2 regions of the Pseudomonas sp. F3-2 genome follow, and region 1 is predicted to be linked to the other one. Evidence: predicted binding sites of a transcription regulator. Region 1 holds the regulator's gene; the other holds the start of a gene.
The links. Region 1 encodes FliA, which starts transcription of late flagellar genes. Its sites were predicted from a motif close to CTAAAGTTTNNNNNNNNNNNGCCGNTAA; they were not measured.
Positions count from the first base shown of each region.

Region 1 (5,487 bases):
CAGGTCGGTTTCTTCACCCACCAGTTCAAGGTTGATTTCTTTCTTGAGCTGACGCGCCAGATCGCGGACCAGTCGCGGGAAGCGACCGAAGACTTTCTTGATCGGCTGCATGCGGGTTTTCATCACCGCGGTCTGCAGGTCAGCGGTGACCACGTCCAGATTGGACACGGCCTTGGACATGGCTTCGTCCGAGCTGTTGGCACCCAGGCGTACCAGACGGTTACGCACCAGCACCAGCTCGCCGACCATGTTCATGATTTCGTCCAGCCGCGCGGTGTCGACGCGCACGGTGGTTTCCGCTTCGGCCGGCGGCTTCTCGCCAGCGGCAGGTGCCGGGGCACGAGCGGCGGCAGGTGCGGCGGCTGGAGCGGCCTTGGCCGGGGCAGCGGTAGCCGGGGCAGGCGCTGCTTTGGCAGGCTCGACTTTTGGCGCTTCGACCTTGGCGGGCTCGGCCTTCTTCACCGGTGCGACGGCGGTGGCGGCCACGCCCGGTTCGAATTTGCCTTTACCGTGAAGCTGATCGAGCAAGTCTTCGAATTCGTTTTCAGTGATTTCGTCGCCCGAGCCTTTCGCCTCGGTGGCGGCCGGCGCTGCAGCGGCAGCAGCCACAGGGGCAGCGGCACCGGCTTCGGGCGAGAACGAGCCCTTGCCATGCAGTTGATCGAGCAATGCTTCGAATTCGTCGTCGGTGATTTCGTCGCTGGCGGCTTCGGAAGCCGGCGCCGCGGCGGCAGCTGGTGCGACCGCATCGACGGCGAACTGGCCCTTGCCGTGCAACTGATCCAGCAGCGATTCGAATTCGGCGTCAGTGATCTCGTCGCTTGGCGCGTCGCCAGACGACTGTGCAGGCGTCGCCGGGGCCGGGGTCGAAGCAACGGCACCCGCCGCTTCGGCCTTGACCGCATTCAGCGAGTCCAGCAGTTGTTCGAATTCCTGATCGGTGATGTCTTCGGACGGCGCTTCGGCCACCGGCTCCGGCGCCACAGGAGCGGGCGCGGCAGCCACTTCGTCAGCCGACGCAGGCTCTGCCAGGCGGGAAAGCGCAGCAAGCAGTTCAGGCGTGGCCGGCGTGATGTCCGAACGCTCGCGCACCTGACCGAACATGCTGTTGACGGTGTCCAGGGCTTCGAGCACAACGTCCATGAGTTCCGCGTCGACCCGGCGCTCACCTTTGCGCAGGATGTCGAACACGTTTTCGGCGATGTGACAGCATTCAACCAGCTCGTTGAGCTGGAGGAAGCCGGCGCCCCCTTTTACAGTGTGAAAACCGCGAAAAATTGCATTGAGCAGGTCCGCATCGTCCGGCCGGCTTTCCAGCTCGACCAACTGCTCGGACAACTGCTCCAGAATCTCGCCGGCCTCTACCAGAAAATCCTGAAGGATTTCTTCATCGGCGCCGAAGCTCATTGGGGGTGCTCCTAAAATTAACCGTCAAACCGATCCGGAAGCTGTTCGGCGATCTGCGCGCATTGCCTTCGTCGAAGCATTGGCGCGCAGCTCAACAGCCACTTTCACATAGAACCCTGAATCGCAGACCCGCAAGCGGGAATCTAGAAGCCAAGGCTGGATAGCAGATCGTCTACATCATCCTGACCGGATACGACGTCTTCACGTTTATCGGCATGAATCTGCGGACCTTCACCCTTGGAATGAAGTTTTTCCTGTTCTTTTTGCTGACGGAACACTTCCTGGTCGTGTTCGATCCCTGCAAAGCGATCGACCTGACTGGCCATCAGCACCAGCTTGAGCAGATTGCTCTCCACTTCGGTGACCAGTGTGGTCACACGCTTGATGACCTGGCCGGTGAGGTCCTGGTAATCCTGAGCCAGCAGAATGTCGTTCAGGTGGCTGGCGACCTCGGCGGTCTCCTTCTCGCTGCGCGTCAGAAAACCATCGACGCGGCGGGCCAGATCACGAAACTCATCGGCACCGATCTCGCGACGCATGAAGCGTCCCCAATCGGCGCTCAAGGCCTTGGCATCGGCACTGAGGCCATTCATCAACGGCGTGCTCTGCTCGACCAGGTCCATGGTGCGGTTGGCCGCACCTTCCGTCAGCCTGACAACATACGACAGGCGTTCGGTGGCATCGGTGATCTGGGACACTTCTTCGGCTTGCGGCATGTGCGGGTCAATCTGGAAATTGACGATCGCACTGTGCAGCTCGCGCGTCAGTTTGCCGACTTCCTGATACAGGCCGCGATCCCGGGTCTGATTAAGCTCATGGATGAGTTGCACGGCATCGCCGAACTTGCCTTTTTCAAGGCTCGCGACGAGTTCTTGTGCATGTTTCTTCAGGGTCGACTCGAAGTCACCCATTGTCGAATCTTTGGAATCCATAGCGCCCTCGCAGCGGACATCAGCTATTGACGCGCTCGAATATCTTCTCGATCTTTTCTTTGAGCACTTGCGCGGTGAATGGCTTGACCACGTAGCCGTTCACACCGGCCTGAGCGGCTTCGATGATCTGCTCGCGCTTGGCTTCGGCAGTGACCATCAATACCGGCAAGTGACGCAGACGCTCGTCGGCGCGGACCTGACGCAACAGGTCGATGCCGGACATGCCGGGCATGTTCCAGTCAGTCACCAGAAAGTCAAAAGCCCCGCTCTGCAGCATCGGCAATGCGGTGGTACCGTCATCTGCTTCGGCCGTGTTGGTGAACCCAAGGTCACGCAACAGGTTTTTTATGATCCGCCGCATCGTTGAGAAGTCATCAACGATGAGGATTTTCATGTTCTTGTCCAATTCGACCTCCAAGCAGTCTTTAACGCGCCCAGCACCTGGACGCGCGTTCAATCAATACCGGCACAACCCAGTGATCGGCTCTACGAAAATAATAAGGGATGGTGCACATCGAGGGGTCACGAACACGGCGCAACAGGCCGTTCAAAGACCTGATCCGACCGGCTCCTGCCTTGTCTCTCCTGCTTCCCACACCACATTCAGCACAGCCGGTCTTACTTGCAACACGCGAACACCCTGTTCACGTGCGATGAATCAGCGCGCGCGCCACTCTCCCAACCGTCCACGCAACCGCGCGGCGCACTGGCTATGCAGCTGGCTGACCCGAGATTCGCTGACCCCCAGGACCTCACCGATTTCCTTGAGGTTCAGCTCTTCGTCGTAATACAGCGCCAGCACCAGGCGTTCACGCTCCGGCAGATTGGCGATGGCATCCGCCAGCGCAGCCTGGAAACGTTCGTCTTCCAGATCGCGCGACGGCTCCAGCGACTGGCTCGCGCCGTCCTCGTGCAGCCCTTCATGCTCGCCGTCCTGCAACAGGTCGTCGAAGCTGAACAGGCGACTGCCCAAGGTATCGTTCAAAATCCCGTAGTAATCATCGAGACTCAATTGAAGTTCGGCAGCAACCTCGTGATCTTTAGCGTCACGGCCGGTTTTTGCTTCAATTGCACGAATCGCGTCGCTGACCATGCGCGTATTCCGGTGAACCGAGCGTGGCGCCCAGTCGCCCTTGCGCACTTCGTCGAGCATCGCGCCGCGAATACGAATACCCGCGTAAGTCTCGAAACTCGCACCTTTGGTGGAGTCGTACTTGGTCGACACCTCGAGCAGACCGATCATGCCGGCCTGGATCAGGTCCTCGACCTGAACACTGGCCGGCAGTCGCGCCAGCAGGTGGTAAGCGATGCGCTTGACCAGCGGGGCATAACGCTCGATCAGTTCGTACTGGGAATCTTTGGATGATTTGCTGTACATGCGATAGCCACTTGCGGTCATGACACGGGCCCTGCGCTGGTCTGATGCACCAGGCGTTCAACGAAAAACTCAAGGTGACCGCGCGGGTTCGCCGGCAGCGGCCAGGTATCGACCTTCTGCGCGATGGCCTTGAACGCCAGCGCACATTTGGAACGCGGGAACGCTTCGTACACCGCACGCTGCTTCTGGACCGCCTTGCGCACGCACTCGTCGTACGGAACGGCGCCAACGTATTGCAGCGCGACATCGAGGAAACGGTCAGTCACTTTGGTCAGCTTGGCGAACAGGTTGCGCCCTTCCTGCGGGCTCTGCGCCATGTTGGCCAGCACGCGGAAGCGGTTCATGCCGTAGTCGCGATTGAGCAGCTTGATCAGCGCGTAAGCGTCAGTGATCGAAGTGGGCTCATCGCACACCACCAGCAGGACTTCCTGAGCGGCGCGCACGAAGCTGACCACCGACTCGCCGATCCCGGCAGCGGTATCGATCACCAGCACATCCAGGTTGTCGCCGATGTCGCTGAACGCCTGAATCAGACCGGCATGCTGCGCCGGAGTCAGGTGCACCATGCTCTGCGTGCCGGAAGCGGCCGGCACGATGCGTACGCCGCCCGGCCCCTGCAGCAGCACGTCGCGCAGCTCGCAGCGGCCCTCGATGACATCCGCAAGCGTGCGTTTGGGCGTCAGCCCCAGCAATACGTCGACGTTGGCCAGACCCAGATCGGCGTCCAGCAACATGACGCGACGCCCGAGCTCGGCCAGCGCCAGTGAAAGATTCACTGAAACGTTGGTCTTGCCGACGCCACCTTTGCCACCGGTCACCGCGATAACCTGTACGGGATGCATGCTGCCCATGTTAATTTTTTACCTTGTCTTGCTTAGACCTAAGCCACATGTAGGGCTGCACGTTCAGAGTGTGAACAATGCCTGGCAGACCATCGATGCAGGTATATTCCAGTGTCATTTTCCCTACCTAGCCCGCACGCTTGCCGGGACTGTGATAAAGATCCGCAAACATATCCGCCATCGCTTCCTCGCTAGGCTCCTCCTGCATCTGCACACTGACAGCCCGGCTTACCAACTGGTGCCGGCGTGGCAAATGCAGATCATCCGGTATCCGTGGACCATCGGTGAGATAGGCCACAGGCAGTTCGTGAGTGACCGCCAGGCTGAGGACTTCGCCCAGGCTGGCCGTCTCGTCGAGTTTGGTCAGGATGCACCCGGCCAGACCGCAACGTTTGTAACTGTGATACGCCGCCGTCAGCACCTGCTTCTGGCTGGTGGTGGCCAATACCAGATAGTTGCGGGCACGGATGCCACGACCGGCGAGGCTTTCCAACTGCAGGCGCAAGGCCGGATCGCTGGCTTGCAGGCCCGCGGTGTCGATCAACACCACGCGCTTGCGCAGCAGCGGCTCCAGCGCCTGCGCCAGAGACTGGCCCGGATCGACGTGCGTCACTGGCACGTTGAGGATCCGGCCCAGGGTTTTAAGCTGTTCCTGAGCACCGATACGGAAACTGTCCATGCTCACCAGCGCAATGTTCTGCGCGCCGTATTTCAACACATAACGGGCGGCCAGTTTGGCCAGCGTGGTGGTCTTGCCCATACCGGCAGGACCGACCATGGCGATCACACCGCCCTCTTCCAGCGGCTCCACGTCCGGCGTTGCGATCATGCGCGCCAGATGGGCCAGCAACATGCGCCAGGTGTGCGCCTGATCGCCACCTTCCGGCACCATCGCCAGCAGATCACGGGACAGCGGACCGGACAGGCC
Region 1 is NZ_CP152388.1:4,085,904-4,091,390, forward strand. It holds gene AAGQ88_RS18480 (chemotaxis protein CheA) at 1-1,407, opposite strand, end outside; gene AAGQ88_RS18485 (protein phosphatase CheZ) at 1,551-2,339, opposite strand; gene AAGQ88_RS18490 (chemotaxis response regulator CheY) at 2,359-2,733, opposite strand; gene fliA (RNA polymerase sigma factor FliA) at 2,998-3,738, opposite strand; gene fleN (flagellar synthesis regulator FleN) at 3,735-4,568, opposite strand; gene flhF (flagellar biosynthesis protein FlhF) at 4,687-5,487, opposite strand, start outside.

Region 2 (5,487 bases), 1.3 Mb from region 1:
AACAAGTTCGACCTCATCGATGAGCAAAACGCCCCGGCGCTGAATGCGCTGCTGGCGGTCTATCGCACGCTCGGTTATCCGGTGCTCGAAGTCTCGGCGCATCACGGCAACGGCATGCAGCAGTTGCAAGACCAGCTCGACGGCCATATCAGCGTGTTCGTGGGCCAGTCAGGCGTAGGCAAGTCATCGCTGGTCAACAGCCTGCTGCCAGAAGTCGGAACGAGGGTCGGCCCCCTGTCGGAGTATTCCGGGCAAGGCACACATACCACGACCACTGCACGCCTTTTCCATTTTCCGCGTGGCGGCGATTTGATTGACTCGCCCGGTATCCGTGAGTTTGGCCTGGGCCACGTCAGCCGTGCCGACGTCGAAGCAGGCTTCATCGAATTCAACGACCTGCTTGGCCGCTGCCGCTTCCGCGATTGCAAGCATGACCGCGAACCCGGCTGCGCGCTGCTCAAGGCGCTGGAAGACGGCCGCGTGCAGCAGCAACGTATGAACAGTTATCGATCGATCATCGCAAGCTTGCCCGAGAGCAGTTACTGAGGCCGAGACGAGAGCGCCTGAATTCATGCCCTTCGCCGGCCAACTCAGGGAAAAGCTCGCCCGCGAAGGCCTGATTTGCCACCCTCTGTTGAGCGGATGAACCGGCCCTTTTCGCGAGCAAGCTCGCTCCCACGGAGGGAAAAGCCGCTGCAGATGCGGCGCCCACGAATCCGCCTTCGCGGGCAAGCGCGCTCCTACAGAAGTGCAACAGCTTGGGATGTGGAGAAGCCTGGTCTTTCAGCCAGCCGAGATCCGGCGGGAGTGAGGCAACTGTCTTCAAAGAGCTCTTCGATCAGCGGCGCGATACCCGACGCGTTCCCGGCTAAAGCCGGTCCTACGAAAAGCTTGCAGCGTCAGTAAGACCGGCTTCAGCCGGGAAGAGGTCGGCCCTGCCGCCACATCTCCAGAGACTGTAGGAATGCCTTCGCGAGCAAGCTCGCTCTTACAGTGCGGGCAACAGCTTGGGATGTGGGGAAGCCTGGTCTTTCAGCCAGCCGAGATCCGGCGGGAGTGAGCCAACTGTCTTCAAAGAGCTCTTCGATCAGCGGCGCGATACCCGACGCGTTCCCGGCTGAAGCCGGTCCTACGAAAAGCTTGCAGCGTCAGTAGGACCGGCTTCAGCCGGGAAGAGGCCGGCCCTGCCTCTGCATATCCAGAGACTGTAGGAATGCCTTCGCGGGCAAGCTCACTCCTACAGTGCGGGCAACACCTTGGGATGTGGAGAAACCTGGTCTTTCAGCCAACCGAGATCCGGTGGGAGTGAGCCAACTGTCTTTGAAGACCTCTTCGATCAGCGGCGCGATACCCGACGCGTTCCCGGCTAAAGCCGGTCCTACGAAAAGCTTGCAGCGTCAGTAGGACCGGCTTCAGCCGGGAAGAGGCCGGCCCTGCCGCCACATCTCCAGAGACTGTAGGAATGCCTTCGCGAGCAAGCTCGCTCTTACAGTGCGGGCAACAGCTTGGGATGTGGGGAAGCCTGGTCTTTCAGCCAACCGAAATCCGGTGGGAGTGAGCCAACTGTCTTTAAAGAGCTCTTCGATCAACGGCGCGATACCCGACGCGTTCTCGGCTGAAGCCGGTCCTACGAAAAGCCTGCAGCGTCAGTAGGACCGGCTTCAGCCGGGAAGAGGCCGGCCCTGCCTCTGCATATCCAGAGACTGTAGAAGTGCCTTCGCGAGCAAGCTCGCTCCTACAGTGCGGGCAACAGCTTGGGATGTGGGGAAGCCTGGTTTTTCAGCCAACCGAGATCCGGTGGGAGTGAGCTTGCTCACGAAGAGGCCGGGCCAGGCGACCTCTGCGTCAGAGTCAGTTCTTGGTTTCGTCGATCTTCAACTGGCCTTGATCGAAGATGTTCAGCTTTTGACGGATTTCATGCGGCTGGGCGTAGGCCTGTGGGTCGACGGCTGGCGCACTGATGGATGCGCCAGGTTTGCCGGCCGGAGCCGTCGGTGAGGCGGGGGCAGGTGCGGCGTCCGTTTTGGGGGCTTCGCCTGCGTTCTGATCGCCTTCGATACGACTCTGCGCCTTTTTGGTCAGGACCACGATGTCGATGCGACGGTTGATCGGGTTTTCCGGGTGGTCCTTGTCATACAGCGAGGACGAGGCGTAGCCGACGACGCGCGCCACTTGCGGATCAGGATAACCCCCGGCGACCAGCGCACGCCGTGCGGCGTTGGCGCGGTTGGCCGACAGTTCCCAGTTGCCGAAGCCGTTGTTGCCGACATAAGGCGTCGCGTCGGTATGGCCACTGATGCTGACCTTGTTCGGCACCGCCTTGATGGTGTCTGCCATCGCCAGCAGGATGTCTTCGAAATACGGTTTCAGACGCGCACTGCCGATGTCGAACATTGGGCGGTTTTCAGCATCCATGATCTGAATGCGCAGGCCGTCCTGCGTAATTTCAAAGAGGATCTGGTCCTTGAACTTCGCCAGTTGCGGGTTCTCGTTGACCTTGGTCTGCAGCTCTTGCAGCAGCATTTCCAGACGCTCCTGCTCGACCTGTTCGGCCGCAGAATCCTGTTTGTCGGCGTCGACAGGCACGCGATCCGGTGCGGGAGTCGACTTGACCTCAGGGTTGAGCGTCTGGTCAGGCGACATTTCCGGCGAGCCGCCCAAATCGATGACGTAAGGCGATCCGCTGTCGGAGAAGCCCACGGGGTCCTTGAAATAACCGGCAATGGCGATCAATTGCTCAGGCGTAGCCGAGGACATCAACCACAGCACCAGGAAGAAGGCCATCATTGCCGTAGCGAAGTCGGCGAAGGCAATTTTCCAGGCGCCGCCGTGGTGCCCTCCGCCGAAGCGCTTGACGCGCTTGACGATAATCGGCTGATTATTTTCCATGGATCAACGACCGCGAACAGCTTGTTCCAGCTCGCTGAAGCTGGGGCGATGGGCGGGATACAGGACCTTGCGACCGAACTCTACGGCCAGTGACGGCGGCACACCCGAGGCGGATGCCACGAGCGAAGCCTTGATCGCTTCGAAAACGTTCATTTCTTCCTTGGCATCGTGCGCCAGGGAAGTGGCCAGCGGGCCGAAGAAGCCATACGCCGCGAGAATACCGAAGAAGGTACCGACCAGTGCCGCACCTACGTGCATACCGATCGCGGCCTTGTCGCCGGAACCCAGCGACGCCATGGTCACCACGATACCCAGTACCGCCGCGACGATACCGAAACCGGGCATGCCGTCAGCGACGCCGGTCACGGCGTGGGAAGGATGCTCGAGCTCTTCTTTCATGCTCAGCAGTTCCATGTCGAACAGCCCTTCGAGCTCGTGCGGCGCCATGTTGCCGGACGACATGATGCGCAGGTAATCGCAGATGAATGCGATCATCTTGGTGTCTTTCAGAATGCTGGGATATTTGGCGAAGATCGGGCTGTTCTCCGGCTCTTCGATATCGCCCTCGATCGCCATCATGCCTTCGCGGCGGCTTTTGTTGAGGATCTCGTAGATCAGCCCCAGCACTTCCAGATAAAAAGCGTGGGTGAAGCGCGAACTGAACATCTTCAAGGATTTCTTGATGACGTGCATGGTCATGTAACCCGGGTTCGCCTGCAAAAATGCGCCGAACGCCGCACCACCGATGATCAATACCTCGAAAGGCTGGATCAGCGCAGCGATTTGACCGTGGGAGAGTACGTAGCCGCCGAGGACGCTCGCGAAAACGACGATGATGCCGATAATTTTTGCCATAGAGAAAGATTACTTACTTAAGTCGGGTTCAAGGTCATTGTGCGAATAGCGTTCAAAACTCTTGTTCTACTTATCGGCATGAGTGCGCCAGACTATAGTCAAATCAAGCGAAAATCCTGACTGGCGTCTGATCCGGGCACCGCAACGCGAAGGCCATCATGATGCCATCATTCGACATTGATCAAAACCACCCAGCCGTATGGGCCTTGTGAATGCACTCTGAAAAAGCCTCGTCGCTCCCCGTCCCGCAAACGCTCGAAAGCTGGATAAAGCAACTCGATGGACTGGCCTTGCCAGTGCCAGCGCTGGCCCACAGCAAAGTGCAGGCAGCACTGACGGACAGCCGTCGTTCGCTGCGTGACATCGCCGACCTGATGCAGGACAGCCCGGCACTGGTGCTCAGCGTCTTGCGCGAGGCCAATCTGCACACCGGCGGCCTGACAGAGCCTGCGGAAAGCCTTGAGGTGGCGCTCAATCGCCTGGGACTTGCCCGCACCGAAACGCTGCTTGCGCGCTTGCCCAGTGCGCAACTGCAGGACATTCCGGTGGCGCTGCGCCAACTGCAACTGATCAGCCAGCACGCCACGCAACAGGCTTACGGCCTGTTCGCCAACCAGCTTGCGCGTCTGTGGCAGGACATCCATCTGGGCAGCCTTTTGTTTCTCTCGCCTCTTTGGCCGATGGCGCTGGCGCACCCCAAGCTGCTGGAAGAATGGGAGCTGAGGGTCATTCACAAAGGCGAGTCGGCCAAAACGGTGGAAAAAGCCCTGTTTGGCGTGCGCCTGCTGCACCTGTGCCAGGCGCTGGCTACCCACTGGCATCTGCCGATCTGGGTGACGCAGGGCTATAACCTGCTGATCGGCGAGCAGCGCAATCTGGTCAAGGTGCTGCGAATCGCCCACGAGAACGACGATCCTCTCAAGCAGCAACAGCAACTGGACGCCGACCTGCCCTTGCGCCGCTGGCTCAATCAGCCGGCCAACACCATCCTGCTGGCGAACGGCCTCGCGCTGTCGGCGCAACAGGCCTGGGACACGCCTCACAACCTGCGCTGGCAGCTGTTGACCAGCCTTTATCTGCAACAGCCTTTGATGGATTTGCAGCAACAGGTGCACCAGAACGCAGCCGCCAGCGGTCGTCAACATGCTGCGCCAGGCGTCTGGCATCCGGCTGAAGCGCTGTTGTGGCCATGGGATGCGCGCAGAGTCCACAAAGGTCTGCTGCCCGCCTCGCCTCCCACTCCCGAAGCCTTGCAGGTGTGGCGCAAACACTGCGCGGACCTGCTCAAGGAGCCCAGCCTGTTCACCAACGCCATGCACCTGACGACCTGCGCCAGAGACGCGCTGGTCGCCTGCGGCATGCAACGGGTGGCGCTGCTGATGATCGATCGCAAGACCGACAGCCTGCGCGTGCATCAGATTGCCGGCCTGGATAAATCCGCCGCCGCCCTGCTCGTCCCCTACAAAGACAGCACAGTGTTGCAGCGCCTGATGGCGCAGGCCACTCAACTGCGTCTGACACCAAGCAACAATGCGCAGTTTTCGGCGCTGATGCCGCCGCAGTTGCGCAACCTGTTCAGCGGCGAGAACCTGCTTGTTCGCTCGCTCGCAAGCAATGGACGCGTTGTGATGCTGGTGGTCGCCGATCAAGGCGGCGGGCTGTTCTCGGAAATGTCAGTGCAAGCATTCGGGAAAACCGGGCAGTGTATCGAGAAGGCTCTGACGACCTTTAGCCATCGCAATG
Region 2 is NZ_CP152388.1:5,400,039-5,405,525, forward strand. It holds gene rsgA (small ribosomal subunit biogenesis GTPase RsgA) at 1-546, shown strand, start outside; gene motB (flagellar motor protein MotB) at 1,852-2,889, opposite strand; gene motA (flagellar motor stator protein MotA) at 2,893-3,744, opposite strand; gene AAGQ88_RS24215 (HDOD domain-containing protein) at 3,957-5,487, shown strand, end outside.
Region 2: a site for FliA is predicted at 3,815-3,842, ahead of motA (flagellar motor stator protein MotA). Genes of this name have one in related genera too.